DNA from 4 places in the Pantoea sp. X-Soil-YNGN-775 genome. Region 2 is predicted to be linked to each of the others. Evidence: predicted binding sites of a transcription regulator. Region 2 holds the regulator's gene; each other region holds the start of a gene.
The links. The regulator LexA, encoded in region 2, represses DNA repair genes until DNA is damaged. The targets are predictions, from matches to a motif close to TNCTGTATGTACATACAGNA.
Positions count from the first base shown of each region.

Region 1: a site for LexA is predicted at 3,107-3,126, ahead of AC6I8I_RS06495 (DNA translocase FtsK 4TM domain-containing protein). Genes of this name have one in related genera too.
Region 3: a site for LexA is predicted at 3,124-3,143, ahead of sulA (SOS-induced cell division inhibitor SulA). Genes of this name have one in related genera too.
Region 4: a site for LexA is predicted at 1,119-1,138, ahead of metR (HTH-type transcriptional regulator MetR). Genes of this name have one in related genera too.

Region 1 covers NZ_AP035945.1:1,385,510-1,389,991, reverse strand. Annotated here, with positions in the region: gene AC6I8I_RS06495 (DNA translocase FtsK 4TM domain-containing protein) at 1-3,046, opposite strand, end outside; gene lrp (leucine-responsive transcriptional regulator Lrp) at 3,165-3,659, opposite strand; gene trxB (thioredoxin-disulfide reductase) at 4,182-4,482, shown strand, end outside.
Region 2 covers NZ_AP035945.1:288,816-293,297, reverse strand. Annotated here, with positions in the region: gene zur (zinc uptake transcriptional repressor Zur) at 1-34, shown strand, start outside; gene AC6I8I_RS01295 (CsbD family protein) at 107-319, opposite strand; gene dinF (MATE family efflux transporter DinF) at 491-1,813, opposite strand; gene lexA (transcriptional repressor LexA) at 1,918-2,532, opposite strand; gene AC6I8I_RS01280 (diacylglycerol kinase) at 2,638-3,006, opposite strand; gene plsB (glycerol-3-phosphate 1-O-acyltransferase PlsB) at 3,136-4,482, shown strand, end outside.
Region 3 covers NZ_AP035945.1:1,458,453-1,462,934, reverse strand. Annotated here, with positions in the region: gene AC6I8I_RS06785 (YccF domain-containing protein) at 1-183, shown strand, start outside; gene yccS (YccS family putative transporter) at 167-2,326, shown strand; gene AC6I8I_RS06775 (TfoX/Sxy family DNA transformation protein) at 2,323-2,952, opposite strand; gene sulA (SOS-induced cell division inhibitor SulA) at 3,164-3,655, shown strand; gene ompA (porin OmpA) at 4,006-4,482, shown strand, end outside.
Region 4 covers NZ_AP035945.1:183,398-187,879, reverse strand. Annotated here, with positions in the region: gene metE (5-methyltetrahydropteroyltriglutamate--homocysteine S-methyltransferase) at 1-1,032, opposite strand, end outside; gene metR (HTH-type transcriptional regulator MetR) at 1,171-2,097, shown strand; gene AC6I8I_RS00840 (YehS family protein) at 2,181-2,660, shown strand; gene AC6I8I_RS00835 (carboxylate/amino acid/amine transporter) at 2,842-3,705, opposite strand; gene glpT (glycerol-3-phosphate transporter) at 4,082-4,482, shown strand, end outside.

The DNA.
Region 1 (4,482 bases), 1.1 Mb from region 2:
CCGCCATCATCAGGTCAGCAAACTCATCGACCATCACCACGATGTAAGGCAGTTTTTCCAGCACCGGCGGCGTCATGTCCATACTGTCACCCGGTTTCCAGAACGGATCGGGGATAGGACGGCCCATCGCTTCGGCCTGCTCAACTTTTTCGTTGTAACCGGCCAGGTTACGCACGCCCAGCGCCGACATCAGCTTATAGCGACGTTCCATTTCACCGACACTCCAGCGCAGCGCATTGGCGGCGTCTTTCATGTCCGTAACCACTTCAGTCAGCAGATGCGGGATGCCTTCATAGACTGACAGCTCCAGCATTTTCGGGTCGATCATGATGAAGCGGACTTCTTCCGGCGTGGCTTTATACAGCATGCTGATAATCATGGCGTTAACGCCGACTGACTTACCGGAACCGGTGGTACCGGCGACCAGCAGGTGTGGCATTTTCGCCAGATCGGCCACCACCGGCTGACCCGCAATGTCTTTACCCAGCACCACCGCCAGCGGTGAAGGATTGTCGCGGAACTTAGGACAGTCCAGTACTTCTCGCAGGTAAACTGTCTGGCGATGCTTATTCGGCAATTCCAGACCGACATAAGGTTTACCCGGGATCACTTCCACTACACGCACCGCCACGGTGGAGAGTGAACGGGCCAGGTCCCGCGACAGGTTGGAGATACGCGCGGCTTTAACGCCCGGCGCTAAGTCCAGTTCGAAGCGGGTAATCACCGGGCCAGGTGAAATGCCAACCACTTCTGCTTTGACCCGGTAATCGCCTAAGCGCGACTCAACCAGTCGGGCGGTCTGTTCCAGAGAGAACATATCGACCGGCTCTTCCTCTTCTGGCGGTGCGGTCAGCAGATCCAGCGAAGGCAGAGGAGTAGATGGTTTCTCCAGCGGCTGTTCGTGACGCATCAGGAACGGATGGATCAGACTTTCATGCAGCGTCGGCTTAGCCTCTTCAACCGGCGCGGCGGCCGGCGAAGTATATGCGGCTGGCTGTGGAGCCGTCGGTGACGCTGTGTGCGGCTGCGGTGCGGCAGGTGCCGTATAGGCGGACTGCTCTGGCGCGGCGGGTGCAAAAGCGCCCGGTGCTGGCGTCTGTGCGGCTGCCGGTGAGGCATAGTACGGCGACGGCGTCGCAGCCGATGCGGTATAGGCAGACTGCTGCGGCGCGGCAGGTGCGGTATAGGCAGACTGCTGCGGCGCAGCAGGTGCCGGCACCTGCGCGGCTGACTGAGGCGTTGAAACCTCACGCGTCTGCTGCCATGGCTCATGCGAGGCGGCAGGTGCTTCCGGTTCCGGGGTGGCGGCTATCGTAAACAGCGGCTCGACCGGCCCCTCGTCGACCAGATCTTTCATCGGTGAGAAGTCAAAAGCAGACGCCGTATCCAGATTAAATAGCGGGGCCTCTTTTTTCACTTCCGGCTCATACCGTTGCTGTTGCTGTTCGGCGAACTGGCGAGCCAGCGCGGCCTGCTGCTGCGCCTCCTGCTCATCTTCGTCGTCCTGCTGCCAGCCAGTGCCATAACGCTGCTGCTGTTCAGACTGGAATGCCTGACGCAGTTCAGCCTGCTGCATCGCCTCTTCCGCTTCCGCTTCTAAAGGTGCAGCCGAAACACTCTCTTCGGTTTTCGCTTTCTCTTCCGCCATCCGCTGAGAGGGCAATTTAATGCCATACGAGGCCAGCTCGCGTCGGGTGGGCAGTTTTACCGGATTCGGACGCGGCAGTGCCGGACCGATGCCCTGCTTAACCTGCGGATTGAGGGTGGCTTCAGGCGCCAGATCGAACACTGGCGCGCTGCGCGTCGCCGCCTCAGCAGCCGTGGCAGCCGTGGCAGCCGTGGCTACGGCTGCGGTCGGTGCGGCAGGTATGGATGGCGTATCACGCCAGTTACCCATCTTAGGTTCATTATCGTCATCAGCGTTGAACGACGATGAAGCGGGCGCTTCATCTGGCATTTCAAAGCGATATAACGGCGGATTCTCCGCTGGCGCGTGATGCGCAGACGTACCGGCTGCGGCGAATGCAGACTCAGTAGCGTGACTGGCTACCGGTGCAGCGCTTTGCGGTGCCGTATAGGCCGGAGAAGCAGCTGGCTGCGAGACAGGTGCAGAGGCTACGGGCGCAGGTGATGCCGCAGACGTTGCTGGCGCTGGGGACGTTGCAGACGTGGCTGGTGCAGAGACTGCCGCTGGGGCGATCTCCCCTTCTGCCGCTTGCGTGGTGGCCGCTACGGCCGCGCTGGTCGCCGCAGCAGCTTTCGCCAGCAGCGGATCCTGCTGAGAAAGTTCCGCCCCGGCAGCCGCACTGCGCGGTGCCGAGAGCAACACATCGTCATCATCGTCAGGGTCAGCAGCACGCAGCAGCGGCGCGTCAGTATGCTCGCGCGCTTCCGGTTCATCCTCTTCTTCCTGCCAGGGTTCATCGTGGCGCGACCGGTTACTGGCAAACGTCAGCACGCCCATCACCACGCCACCAATTTTTTCGGCGATAGCCAGCCATGACCAGCCGGTATAGAGCGTAATGCCGGCCGCCCAGACGCAGAGTAAGGCCAGCGTGCCGCCCGCCGGGCTAAACCACGGGGCAATCGCATTACTCACCAGGCTGCCGATCACGCCGCCTGAGGCGAAATACCAGATGTCATCTGCATTCAACGCCGCCATACCGCAGGTGGTGACCACCAGCGCCAGCACGCCGATCAGACGCAAGCCAACGGCGAAATAGTCAAAATAGTCCTGGTTATCGCGCTGACGGAACGCAATCCAGCACAGGCCGAGGATCACCGGAGGAATGGCGTAGGCCATCACACCAAAGATGAAAAGTAAGGTGTCAGCCAGCCAGGCGCCAACGCTGCCGCCAATGTTGTGAATGGGTTCATGCCAGGCCGTTTGCGACCAGCTCGGGTCGGAAGGGTTAAAACTGACCAGAGAAACCATCAGGTAGATGGCAAAAAGCGCCACCAGGATGAGCAACGCTTCCAGCAGACGACGTCCACTGCTCAGCGATTGTAACGAAACGTCTTTATCTTCTGTGTATTCCTGGCTCAAGAGAACTCTCCAGGTGCCTGTAAAGTAAGAAGCAACAGCGTCGGGCTAGCCCGACGCTGGTCCTGTATGAATTCACAGGAGTGTACCGAAATCTCACAGGTTTTGCACCTGCCCCGCATTAGCGAGTTTTGATTACCAGCCGATTGCTTTGTTTAACCTCTTCCATCACCACGTAGGTCCGCGTGTCGTTTACGCCTGGCAGGCGCAGCAGGGTTTCACCCAGCAGTTTACGGTAAGCGGACATATCAGGTACGCGCGTTTTCAGCAGGTAGTCGAAATCGCCAGAAACGAGGTGACACTCTTGAGTTTCCTCAAGTTTTTGTACAGCGGCGTTAAATTGCTCAAACACATCGGGCGCACCACGATTCAGAGTAATCTCAACAAACACCAGCAGTGAAGCATCAAGATAATGTGGGTTTAACTGCGCGGTATAGCCAAGGATAAAACCCTGACGTTCGAGACGACGCACACGCTCAAGACATGGCGTAGGCGATAATCCTACGCGTTTGGAAAGTTCCACGTTTGAAATGCGACCATCTTTCTGAAGTTCATTCAGAATATTCCTGTCAATTCTGTCGAGGTCTTTCCCGGGGCGTTTCTTATTGTCTACCATTATTATTGTCTCTCTTAATTCCTTCCCTTTACCTGCCACGCCCTGAAAACGCTCATTGTTCGGGGCATTTCTGAAGTGAACTAACCGAGCCTGTGCGCTTTCACACTCATCCGTATGACGCATGTTGTCTGTCCACATCATGCGTCATTACCAATATCAGGCTGCATTTATTCGGTGTTGTGTGCAAAACAGGAGAGGAAACCCTGTTTTGTCCCGATTAATGTTATTCGCTTCTGATAATGTTTTCGCAAAAGCGCAGGCGATTGTCAAAGTAAAATGTCCAAATTCAGTACAAGATGCCAGACAGACCGCTGGGTATCTGTTTTTAAATGAGTATTTTTGAACTGCTGCACCAGCAAAAACCGATTTTTGCCCCCTTTTGGCGCAGCAGGCAGGCGAAAAGCGGACTCATCGTCTACGCCGTTTGCAGCTATCGTTAACAAAATTGCCTAAGCCTTGTCATTGCCGCTGGATATTCCCTACAATCGCAGGCTATGTCAGCCGAATGAAACTGAGGAACGCATGAGTACGGCCAAACACAGTAAGCTACTCATTCTGGGCTCCGGTCCAGCGGGTTATACCGCAGCCGTTTATGCTGCACGCGCCAACCTGAATCCGGTATTGATCACCGGCCTGGAAAAAGGCGGACAGCTGACCACCACCACCGAGGTGGAAAACTGGCCGGGTGACCCGCACGATCTGACAGGTCCATCGCTGATGGAACGCATGCATGAGCACGCCGAAAAATTCAATACTGAGATCATTTTCGACCATATCCACACGGTCGATCTACAGAATCGTCCGTTCCGCCTGACCGGCGACA
Region 2 (4,482 bases):
AAGTGAAGGTAAAAAGCGGGGAAAACGCGGGTAATGTGCACATCCTTGTGCGGGTGCCGGTATGAGCGTACCGGCGGGTAGGAGCTTTATCCGTAAATCTGTGTGATTACCAGCGGTAATCTTTGTTCTGACTTTCCCAGTCTGTTACTTCGCGCTCTGCATCTTCTTTGGCATAGCCGTAACGTTCCTGAATTTTTCCGACCAGCTGATCGCGTTTGCCTTCGATAACCTGCATATCATCGTCGGTCAGCTTGCCCCATTTCTCTTTCACTGTGCCTTTGAATTGCTTCCAGTTGCCGCTCGCTTGATCTTTATTCATGGCAGACCTCTATGTCATCCTTTGGTTACATCATTTATCTTGAAAGAAAACAAAATGACGATATAAAGCGCTGGTTCACTGCGCTGCTTACGGTTAATTGTAGTAGAAGATTTTAGGTTTGCCGAAACAATACAGAATAATCTGTAGCCTGAGCGCGTCAGAGGCTGGCTATCAGGCGTTAAACCAGCTGTTCTGCTGCCAGTGTTTACGCCAGATCAGCCACAGCGACAGACCACGCAGCGCCAGGAAAACGGTGACCGCCAGCCACAAGCCATGGTTGCCCAGCAGCGGGACGCTAAGCAGCGTCAGGAAGTAACCGAGTGCCGCCACCACCATGCTGTTACGCATCTCCCGGCCGCGGGTTGCACCGATGAACATGCCATCCAGCAGATAACACCAGACCCCCACCAGCGGCAGGATCACCTGCCATATCAGATAGCGATCGGCCGCCTGTTGCAGCTGTTCGATCGAGGTCAGCAGCGCCACGATGTGCGAACCGAAACACGCATAAATCAATGAGAACAGCAAGGCCACCACCAGCGCCTGTCGGCAGGCAGAGTGCCAGACGCGCAGCAGCCGGCTGCCATCCTTCGCACCATGCGCCTCACCGGCGAAGGCTTCAACCGCGTAGGCAAAACCATCCAGCGCATAGGCGGTAAAGGTGATAAACATCAGCAATACCGCGTTCACCGCCACCACCTGCGGACCGATGCGTGCGCCCAGCACCGTCAGCGAGGCAAAACAGAGCTGCAGCATTAACGAACGCAGCATAATGTCGCGATTAAGACGCAGCAGCCGCTTCATGTCACCGCGCCAGCTCTGCTTCAGCATTGCCGGGGTGATGCCACGCAGTTTCAATACCCGCCAGACCATCACCGCACCGACGGCCAGCGTTATATACTCTGCCAGTGCGGTCGCGGTTGCCGCGCCTGCCACACCCCAGTGCAGGCCCATCACCAGCCACAGATCGAGTACAATATTGACCAGATTGCCGATCACCAGCAGGATGACCGGCGCACGCGCGTACTGCACGCCCAGCAGCCAGCCAAGGATCACCAGATTTGCCAGAGTGGCGGGCGCACTTAACCAGCGGATCTGAATAAACAGTGCCGCCTGTTGCAAAACTTTGGGATCGCCGCCAATCAGATCGGCCGCCAGCGTAGTAATCGGCGAGCGCAGGCAGATGAACAGCACGCCAGCCAGCAGCGCAATAATTAAAGGCTGGGTCAGCGCACGTGTCAGTGCCAATTTATCGCCGGCACCAAAAGCCTGCGCCGTCAGGCCGGTGGTACTCATTCGAAGGAACAGCAGCAGCATGAAGAGGAAACTGGTGATTGTCGTACCGACCGCAACCCCGCCGAGGTAGACCGGGCTGTCGAGGTGACCAATGACAGCAGTATCGACCACCCCCAGTAAGGGAACGGTGATGTTAGAAAGGATCATCGGCAGCGCCAGCCGCCAGAGGTTTTTGTCGGTAGCCGTTAAAAAACGCATTCGCAGTTCCGTGCTCGGTGCCGCTGCAGAGAGGGGAGCAGCAGCGACAAAATTAGGGCAGACAGAATAGCATCAGATACTACGAATGCGTGGTTATGTCAGACTCAGAGCCATTCGCCGTTGCGAACCACGCCGACCGCCAGACCTTCGACCGTCAGCGACTGAGCGCGCGTATCGACGATAATTGGCTCAAAATCACTGTTTTCAGGCAGCAGATGCACAATAGCACCCTGCTTCTTCCAGCGTTTAACCGTTACTTCATCATCAATGCGGGCCACCACAACCTGGCCATTACGCACGTCCTGGGTTTTATGTACTGCGAGCAGGTCGCCATCCATAATCCCGATATCTTTCATCGACATTCCACTGACGCGCAGCAGAAAATCAGCAGAAGGTTTGAACAGGCCCGGATCAACTTTGTAATGGGTTTCGATGTGCTCCTGCGCCATGATCGGCTCACCGGCAGCAACCCGGCCAATCAACGGCAGACCTTCAGACGCATCTTCTTCCATCAACAGGCGAATACCGCGTGAGGCGCCAGAAACAATCTCAATCACCCCTTTACGTGCCAGTGCCTTAAGATGCTCTTCTGCCGCGTTCGGCGAGCGGAAACCCAGCTGCGCGGCAATTTCTGCACGCGTAGGCGGCATGCCCGTTTGAGTAATATGGTCGCGAATCAGGTCATAGACCTGCTGCTGCCTGCTGGTTAATGCTTTCATCCCGCCCCCTGGTTGTTTATACAGTCGCTGTGAGTATATACAGGTATTGGTGAAATGGAAACCGATTCTCAGGCAAAACGCGCCATCTGACGCGTTGTGGAAGGCTTATCGCAAATGCGACCAAAGCAGCGCGATCCAGACAAACAGTGCCAGTAAGATGCTGATCAGCACCGCCGCGGAGCCCATATCCTTGGCCCGTCCGGCCAAAGGGTGGCGCTCCTGACCGATACGATCCACTACCGCCTCAATGGCGCTGTTGAGGATTTCGACAATGACCACCAGCACCACAGCGCCGATCATCAGAATGCGGGAGACGATATCGACATCCAGCCAGCAGGCGACAATAATGGCGGCCAGCGCGGCCAGCGCCTCCTGGCGGAAAGCGGCTTCGTGTTGCCAGGCGGCGCGCAGGCCCTGCCATGAATAACCTGCGGCTTTCACTATTCTTACAAAACCGGTGGCATTATTTGCCATAGTAAGTGGAACCCTTTCATCGGATTGACGTCAATGTCTGGGCTGCGTGCAATTGGCACCACCACAGATCTTCGCTGCGCTTTCTGGTATGCTTGCGGCGCTTTGCTAACAAGAGGCTTCATGTTGTCTATGTCAGGTTGGCGTAAACTTTATTACAAATTACTGAATTTACCACTGTCGTTTTTGGTAAAGAGTAAGGCCATTCCGGCCGATCCCGTTTCTGAACATGGTCTGGACCCGACCCGGCCCATTATGTACGTTTTGCCTTACGATTCGAAGGCGGACTTACTGACTTTACGCGCGCAGTGCCTGCGGCATCATCTGCCCGACCCGCTTTCTCCGCTGGAGATTGATGGTTCGCTGCTGCCGCGCCACGTTTTTATCCACGATGGCCCGCGTGTGTTCCCCTATTTTGTCCCCAGCGTTGAATCGGTGAAAATCTTTCACGATTACCTGGACCTGCATCGCAATAATCCCAAGCTGGATATCCAGATGCTGCCGGTGACGGTGATGTTTGGCCGGGCGCCAGGCCGTGAGGTTCAGGGCGAAGATACGCCGCACCTGCGGGTGCTGAACGGTGTGCAGAAATTCTTTGCGGTAATCTGGCATGGACGCGACAGTTTTGTCCGTTTCTCGCCGACTGTTTCGCTGCGCCGTATGGCAACCGAACACGGCACCGACCAATCAATTGCCCAGAAACTGGCCCGGGTGGCGCGCATTCATTTCGCCCGTCAGCGGCTGGCAGCAGTTGGCCCACGCTTACCGGCACGTCAGGATCTGTTTAATCGTCTGCTGCAATCCAAAGCGATTGAAAAAGCGGTAGAAGACGAAGCGCGCAGCAAAAAAATCTCCCATGAAAAAGCGCAGCAAAATGCGGTTGAGATGATGGAAGAGATCGCGGCGAACTTCTCCTATGAGGCGATTCGCGTCACCGACCGCGTCATGGGCTGGCTCTGGAGCCGGCTCTATCAGGGCATCAACGTTAACGGCGGCGAAAAAGTTCGTCAGCTGGCGCAGGATGGCCATGAAATCGTCTATGTGCCTTGCCATCGCAGCCACATGGATTACCTGCTGCTCTCTTACGTGCTTTATCATCAGGGACTGGTGCCGCCGCACATTGCCGCCGGTATCAACCTCAACTTCTGGCCAGCCGGCCCGATTTTCCGTCGTCTGGGCGCATTCTTTATTCGTCGTACCTTCAAAGGCAACAAACTGTATGCCACGGTGTTCCGTGAGTATCTCGGTGAGCTGTTCACCCGCGGTTACTCGGTTGAATACTTTGTTGAAGGAGGACGGTCACGTACCGGTCGCCTGCTCGATCCGAAAACCGGCACCTTAGCCATGACCCTGCAGGCAATGCTGCGCGGCGGTAATCGCCCAATCACCCTGGTGCCGATTTACATCGGCTATGAGCACGTGATGGAAGTGGGTACCTACGCCAAAGAGCTACGCGGTGCGGCGAAAGAGAAAGAGGGT
Region 3 (4,482 bases), 1.2 Mb from region 2:
GGCTGGTGGCTCTGCCTGTCACATATTTCGATCGGCATTGTGCAGTGCATCAGCATCATCGGCATTCCGGTCGGCATCGCTAACTTCAAGATTGCCGCAATTGCACTGTGGCCGGTAGGACGCCGTGTCGTATCGGTGGAAGAGGCGCGTGCTGCGCGCGAAGCCAATGCCCGTCGCTATTAGTATGATGTCGAAAAGCCTGCCCGGCTGGCGGCAGTATCTGTTTAATAGCACCTGGCGCTACCTGCTGCGCATTCTGTTTGCGCTCAGCGGGTGCGCCGCCATTCCCTGGTGGCTGCACCAGATTGAGTGGACCATCCCGCTGACGCTGGGCGTGGTGGCCGCGGCGCTGGCGGATCTTGACGATCGGCTGGCCGGGCGGCTGAAAAATCTGCTGATCACCCTGCTCTGCTTCTGCATCGCTTCGGTGTCGGTTGAACTGCTGTTTCCCTACCCGCTGGCGTTTATTGCCGGCCTGGCGCTCTCCACCTGGGGCTTCATTCTGCTGGGGGCGCTTGGCCAGCGTTACGCCACCATCGCCTTTGGCGCCTTGCTGATTGCGGTTTATACCATGCTCGGCATCGGGCTGTTCAGCCAGTGGTATATGCAGCCGATTCTGTTGCTGGTGGGCGCGCTCTGGTACAACCTGCTAACCCTGCTCGGTCACCTGATGTTTCCGGTACGGCCGGTTCAGGAACAACTGGCGGGCAGTTTTTCCCAGCTGGCACGTTATCTGGATGCCAAAGCCAATCTGTTCGATCCGGATGCTGGTGAACAGGATGATGCCACCTTTATTGATGCCGCGATGGTCAACAGCCAGTTGGTTGCCCAGCTCAATCTGACCAAGACCACTCTGCAAAGTCGGCTGCGTGGCGATCGCGGCTCACGCGGTACCCGGCGCAGTCTGCACTACTACTTTGTGGCGCAGGATATCCACGAACGCGCCAGTTCGTCTCACCTGCAATACCATCTGCTACGTGGCGACTGGCGCTACAACGAGATCCTGTTCCGTTTCCAGCGTTTACTGAATATGCAGGCCCAGGCCTGTCGGCAGCTGGCGCACTCTATTTTAATGCGTGAACGCTGGGTGCACGACAGCCGGTTTGAGCGGGCATTTGAACGGCTGCAAAAAGCGATAGAACGCCTTGAACAGCGCGAGCCAGAGGCCACTCACACCCGCGCGCTTTACTGGCTGCTGCGCAACCTGCGGGCGATTGACGCCCAGCTGGCTTCTATTGAATCAGAGCAGACGCTGGCTGGCGACGATCCCCAGCACAGCGACAATCTGCTATCACGCGAAGGCCTGAGCGGCTGGAGCGATATCCGGCTGCGCTTCAGTCGTCACCTGACTCCCGCCTCGGCGCTGTTCCGTCATGCGGTGCGGATGTCGGTGGTGCTGTGTATCGGTTACGGCTTCATTCAGATTACCGGACTGGAGCGAGGCTACTGGATACTGCTGACCAGTCTGTTTGTCTGCCAGCCCAATTACAATGCGACACAGCGGCGGCTGGCGCTACGCATTGGCGGGACGCTGGCGGGGATCGCTATTGGCTTGCCGGTGCTCTGGCTGGTGCCCTCGGTCGAAGGACAACTGATTCTGATCGTGATCAGCGGGGTGCTGTTTTTCGCCTTCCGGCAGGTGCAGTACGCGCAGGCGACGCTGTTTATCACGCTGCTGGTGCTGCTCTGTTTCAACCTGCTCGGCGAAGGGTTTGAGGTGGCTTTACCGCGGGTGGTCGACACGCTGCTGGGCTGTGGTCTGGCCTGGCTGGCCGTCGCCTTTATCTGGCCTGACTGGCGCTTCCGTCAGTTACCGGCGGTGGCAGAACGCACCTTGCAGGCCAACTGTCGCTATCTTGATGCGATTATGGAGCAATACCATCAGGGCAAAGATAACCGGCTGGCTTATCGTATTGCCCGACGGGATGCGCATAATGCCGATGCCGAACTGGCGTCGGTGGTTTCCAATATGAGCAGTGAAAGCCGTACCAGCCAGGCGATGCGTGAATCCGCTTTTCAGCTGCTGTGCTCAAATCACTCTTTCCTGAGCTACATCTCTGCACTGGGTGCGCATCGCGATAAAATTAGCGAACCGGAACTGCTCAAACTGCTGGATGATACGGTCTGTTATGTTGAGGATGTGCTGCAAACGGATGTCGTCAGCGATCAACAGGCTGAGACGATGCGTCATCAACTGGCTCAGCGCATCAGCCAGCTGGCCACCGATGCGGATACGCGCGCGCCACTGGTATTGCAGCAACTTGGCTTGCTGGTGGCGCTGATGCCTGAGGTCGCTCGCCTGCGCCGCACGCTTAACGCAGACTAGTTTACCCCGCCTTTCGGGTTCAGCGTCATCAGCACGGTACGCTGAAACCAGGCGTTAAGTTCCGCCCTGACCGCCTGCGGCAGGGCGGCATAATGATGACCCGATATTGCTCCCTCCAGCGCCAGCAGCGTTTGTAATCCGATATTCTGGTTCACCACCTTAAGCTTCAGCCAGCACTGCTTAGCCCCAATCTCATGAAGATGCTGAACGTTCAGAATACCCGCTTCATGCAACATCATCTCCATACGCAGGCTGAGATTAGGCAGATCTTTTAAGCGGAGGGATAACTGCTTATGCTGCTGCTCTTCCCTTGCGGTCTCCAGTGATGCGGCTGATAGCGTCAACAGATGTGCTGGCGTATGCCATAAGGCATCGTCCACCCGGTAATAGTTGAGGCTGACCAGCACGCCACGCTTACGAAAAATTAACGGCTCCAGCGGACGCTGCGCGATGTATTCACGTAACGGCTCACTGGCGCGCAGATAGAGTGCGTCATTATTAACTAAAGCAAAAACCACGCGCTCGACAGCCAGTGCATAACCACCAAACTGGGTTCGCGACTCAATCGTACCCAGCGGGGCTAGCTGCGCTCTGGAACGTTCAATGATCGGATTTAACTTTTTCATCACACCACCTCCATGTAAGAGAAATGCCTGAAATTATCTTTTGTTTCAGACAATTAGAAGATAGGAAAAAGGCCTGATCGGTTCAATCAATTAATAGCGGTTCCGCTAACCTTGTGACGTTTTTGCGAGCCGTTATCAGAAATTTGGGTTGATCTTTATGCGCAACGCCAGTACTGTATATTCATACAGTCCACTGCTGAGTGATTAACTTATGCGAACACAACATCCGAACAATACACGCTATGCTCATCATTATGCGTCCTCTTCCGTATCCGCTTCTCAACACGGCTGGATTACTGAGTTACGCTATAGTGAGCAGCCCGGAATGATGCAGATGTTACTGTTACCGCTGTTGCAGCAGCTGAGTCAGCAGTCGCGCTGGCAACTGTGGTTAACCCCTGCGCATAAGCTGAATCGCGCCTGGCTACAGCAGTCCGGCTTGCCGCTGGACAAGAGCATGCATATTGCCGATTCTGAGCGTCTGAACGCAGTTGAAGCGATGATTAAAGCGCTGCGTACCGGAAATTACAGTGTCGTTCTGGCATGGATTCCCTACGAGCTGGATGAAGATGAACGACGTCAACTGGAAAATGCAGCAGCCGAAGGTGATGCCCTGGGATTGATTTTGCGTTCGAGTGGAACACCCGAAGCGCCTCTCGGACCACAAAATGCGCTAAAAATTCAGTCGGATTTGTTTCATTAAGTAAAAATCGGAAGTTTCTCAAGCTATATTTCTTATCTGTCGTCGCTAAACCACTGATTCTGTTAGTTCGAGCGTTGACAATGGTTTAGCAGGTTTTTTGGGCGTTGAGCCGCGACAATAATACCAGGCTAATTGTTAGAATTTGTGTATAAATCTCTGTTTTTTTACAGAAGCGCCTCACATCATACTTGTAAGTTTCCAATCTCGTTGTAGACTTTATCTCGCCAGGGTGCTCAATAACCTCCGTTTTTTTGCGGTAGAGTCATAAGCGAGCGTTTTGACCCGGCGAAGGATTAAACCAAGAGCAACCTTTTTGCTCATTGCCTATTTGGATGATAACGAGGCGCAAAATGAAAAAGACAGCTATCGCAATTGCAGTGGCACTGGCTGGCTTCGCTACCGTAGCGCAGGCCGCTCCGAAAGATGACACCTGGTACACCGGTGCTAAACTGGGCTGGTCTCAGTACCACGACACTGGTTACTACGGTAACGGTTACCAAAACAATGACGGTCCAACTCACGAAAGCCAGCTGGGTGCAGGTGCATTCGTTGGTTACCAGGCAAATCCATACCTGGGCTTCGAGCTGGGCTATGACTGGCTGGGTCGCATGCCTAATAAAGGCAACGTGACTAACGGCGCGTTCAAAGCACAAGGCATTCAGCTGGCTGCTAAACTGAGCTACCCAATTTATGACGATCTGGACGTGTATACTCGTCTGGGCGGCATGGTATGGCGTGCAGACTCAACGCAGACTAACCCAACTAATGGCCGCATCAGCGACCACGACACCGGTGTTTCTCCACTGGCAGCAGTTGGTGTTGAGTAT
Region 4 (4,482 bases), 110 kb from region 2:
TTTCACTTCCTCATCCAGCCGGCTCTCAACGCTCAGATCGATAGGGCTGTGCAGCAGCGAGCAGGAGGAGCCGATCCACAGCTGCGCACGCTGCGCGATCAGCGGCTGCAGGCGCTCAAACCAGCGGCTCAGATCGGCGCGCCAGACGTTACGCCCGTTGATTACCCCCAGTGACAGCAGCCAGCTGGCCGGCAATTGCTGATTCAGTTGCTGAATATCATCCCGGCCATGCACCAGATCGACATGCAGCCCCTGCACCGGCAGCTGGCGAATTACCTCTATGTTCTGACTGATACTGTCGAAATAGCTGGTGAGCAGCAGTTTGCTCTGTCCCTGCAGTGCATCGTAGGCGGGCTTAAACGCCTCACGCCACGCCTGCGGCAGCTCCAGCGCCAGCGCGGGTTCATCAATCTGCACCCATTCGATATCGCGTTTTGCCAGCTCGGCCAGCACCTGCTGGTAAACCGGCAGGATCGCTTTCAGCAGCGACAGACGGTCAAATGATTCCCCTTTGACCTTACCCAGCCACAGATAAGTCACCGGCCCCAGCAGCACCGGCTTGATGTTGTGGCCCAGCGCCAGCGCCTCGTCGACTTCATCCAGCAACTGGGTCCAGGCCAGCCGGAAAGTCTGGCCCAGCGTAAACTCAGGCACTATGTAGTGATAGTTGGTGTTAAACCACTTGGTCATTTCCGCCGCCGCCGCGGGTTCGCCGGTTGGCGCGCGGCCTCGGCCCAGACGGAACAGCGTATCCAGATCAACCGAACCCTCTTTGTTCTGATGACGTGCCGGCACGTTGCCCAGCATCAGGCTGGTGGTCAGCACGTGATCGTACCAGGCAAAGTCACCCACCGGCAGCAGATCGACTCCCGCTTCTTTCTGTTGTTGCCAGTGACGCGCACGCAGCTCACGGCCCACCGCCAGTAATTCCTGCTGGCTGCAGTGACCAGCCCAGTAGCTTTCCTGAGCTTTTTTCAGTTCGCGGCGCAGGCCAATACGCGGAAAACCAAGGGTATGGTTGAGAATTGTCATTCGCTGTTCTCCAGATAATCTTTCACTTTGGCTGACAGCCAAAGATGTTTAGCCGTCCAGATGTTTACACCGCTATAATCTGCGGGTACTGTATGTTCCTCAAGCGCAATATGTTCATTTTCGATATGAAGGACTCTCATGATCGAACTCAAGCACCTGCGGACGCTTCAGGCTCTGCGTAATACGGGTTCGCTGGCGGCGGCGGCATCCCAGCTTCATCAGACGCAATCGGCGTTGTCCCACCAGTTCAGCGATCTGGAACAGCGGCTGGGATTCCGCCTGTTCGTGCGTAAAAGTCAGCCGCTGCGCTTCACGCCACAGGGCGACATCCTGCTGCAGCTGGCCGAACAGGTGCTGCCGCAGATCCAGCAAGCATTGCAGGCCTGTCATGAGCCGCAGCAGACCACTCTGCGGGTGGCGATTGAGTGCCATAGCTGCATCCAGTGGCTGACGCCGGCGCTTGATAATTTCCGTCAGAGCTGGCCGCAGGTGGTGATGGATTTCAAATCAGGCGTCACCTTTGATCCTCAGCCTGCGCTGCAGCAGAGCGAGCTGGATGTGGTGCTGACCTCCGACATCCTGGCGCGCTCCGGGCTGTTCTATTCGCCGATGTTTGATTTTGAAGTGCGACTGGTGCTGGCACCGGACCATCCGCTGGCGCAGGTTGAACATATTGCCCCTGAGGATCTGGCCGACGAGGTGCTGATGATCTATCCGGTGCAGCGTCAGCGCCTTGATATCTGGCGTCACTTTCTGCAACCGGCCGGCGTCAGCCCGGCGCTGAAAAACGTGGATAACACCCTGCTGATGATTCAGATGGTCTCTGCTCGTATGGGCATTGCCGCGCTGCCACACTGGGTGGTAGAGAGTTTTGAGAAGCAGGGACTGGTGGTGACCAAAACGCTGGGTGACGGGCTGTGGAGCCGTCTTTATGCCGCGGTGCGCGATGGCGAGCAGCGTCAGCCGGTGCTGGAAGCCTTTATCCGCTTTGCCCGTCAGCATGCCTGTGAACATCTGCCTTTTGTCCGCGATGCGCTACAGCCCGGTGCGATATTGCAGCGTTAAGTCGGCGGCTACAAACCTGCACGGCGGTGGGCAAAATCCCCTATAATGCGCAGCCTGTCGACTGACCATGAGAAGATCTCACCATGACTAACAACGATATTCTGCGCAGCGTGCGCTACATGCTCGATCTGAGCGATGCCAAAATGGTGGAAATTTTTGCGCTGGCGCAGTGTGAAGTCCCACAGACGGATATTCAGGCGTGGCTGAAAAAAGATGAAGATGCGGCGTTCCGTCCCTGCCCCGATGTGCTGATGGGTTATTTCCTGAATGGCCTGATCTTCTACCGTCGCGGTAAAAGCGAAGAGATGCCCGCCCCGTCGATTGAGCGCAAGATGAATAACAACATCTTTATGAAGAAGTTGCGCATCGCCTTTGATCTGAAAACCACCGATATTCCTGAGGTACTGAAGCGCGTGAACTTTACCGTTTCGCAGGCGGAAATCGGTGCGATTTTCCGCAAACCTGATCATAAGAATTATCGCGAATGCGGTGATCAGATTCTGCGCAACTTCCTGAAAGGGCTGGCGATGATCCAGCGTCCGAAGAGTGGAAAGCCAGCTTAACTTCTGTTGCCGATCGCTTCGGGTACCTGCGTGGTCAGCAGTGGCGCACCTGATCGCAAAGAAAGCCTGCATCCATGCAGCACGGCCTCGCCATCCCTGGCCCGGACGATCCACAGGGATGTGAGATTCCTTCGCGATCGGACGCGCCAGCCGGGAGGCCGCACCCATGCAACAGCCCTGTTTATGACCGGTCACCGCGCCCCACCACCCAGCGCTTATGCACCCACAGCGAGGCGAGGATCACCAGCGCGCCCGCAATAAAGCTCGGCCAGTGCGGTTTCTCCTGCCAGATGGCCAGGTTAACCAGCAGGCCAGCAGGCACGTGCATGTTGTTCATGATGCCAAGCGTGCCGGCATCGACCTGGGTCGCACCATAGTTCCACATAAAGTAGCCCAGGCCCGAAGCGGCCACGCCCAGCCACACCAGAATGCCCCACTGCAGCGAGGTGGTGGGTAATTTCTGCGGATTTCCCCAGGCAAACCAGGCGATTACCGCGATCGCCACCGCGCCCAGATAGAACCAGGAGAAGGCGGTGTGCTGCGGCATCGGACGGGTCTCCTGCAGGCGCTTATAGCCCACCATACCGGCAGCAAAGCAGATGTTTGCCAGCTGCACCAGCAACAGGCCAGTCCAGAAGTTATCGCTGACTTTGTCATAGCGAATGATGGCCGCACCCGCCACCGCCAGCAGGGCGCTGAAGATATAGCCGACCCGCAGCGGACGGCGACTGATCAGATCATAAATCAGAGTGACATAAAGCGGCGTCATCACGGTAAACAGCAGGAACTCTGACACGCTGAGGTAGAGGTAGGCTTCAAAACTCAGCAGGTACATCACCCCTAATTGCAACATCCCTACCAGCATATAGAGCAGCAGCGTTGAGGGGCGATAGCCGCGCCAGCGCAGGAACGGCAAAAAGACCAGCGCGGCCAGCGCCAGTCGCATCAGCACGGAGAACCAGCTGTCCACCTGACCGGCAAGATATTCGCCAATCAGGCTAAACGAAAAAGCCCACAGAATAGTGGTAATGATCAATAAGAACACGGTAACGACCCCGAAATTAACAGAGCGACAGTGTAAACAATGTGCTGCCGGGCGGCTGCACTATCTGGTTTACATCTGGTCACTTACCAGCCAAACAAATTCATCCGGCGATAGCTTCATTATTGCCCGTTAGCATCACCTTCTCTTTTTACGCCCGCCTGCCGTGCAAAATGCGCGAAATAAACCATATGATGATCACTATCGCTCTTAACTGTAATAAAAGTGTAACAAATGTGTCACACATCACAGTAACGTCGCGTCACTACTTTTATTCTTTGCGCGAAATGGAACATCACGCCGCCATTTTCTTCTTGTCTTTTTTTGACCCAACCACTGGGAATGTAAAAACCATAAAGTGCCCTGGAGGGCCTCACTGATGCTGAGTATTTTTAAACCTGCACCCCGTCAGCCGCAGGTGGCCGCGGATCGCGTTGATCCGCTCTACCGTCGCCTGCGCTGGCAAATTTTCATCGGGATCTTTTTCGGCTACGCCGCCTACTATCTGGTCAGAAAAAACTTTGCGCTCGCCATGCCGTATCTGGTGGAGCAAGGCTTTTCACGTGGCGACCTCGGCTTCGCCCTGTCAGGCATTTCCATCGCCTACGGCTTCTCAAAATTCATCATGGGCTCAGTTTCCGATCGCTCGAATCCGCGCGTCTTTTTACCGGCCGGGCTGATCCTGGCCGCTGCGGTGATGCTATTTATGGGATTTGTGCCGTGGGCCACCTCCAGCATCATGGTGATGTTCGTGCTGCTGTTTATCTGTGGCTGGTTCCA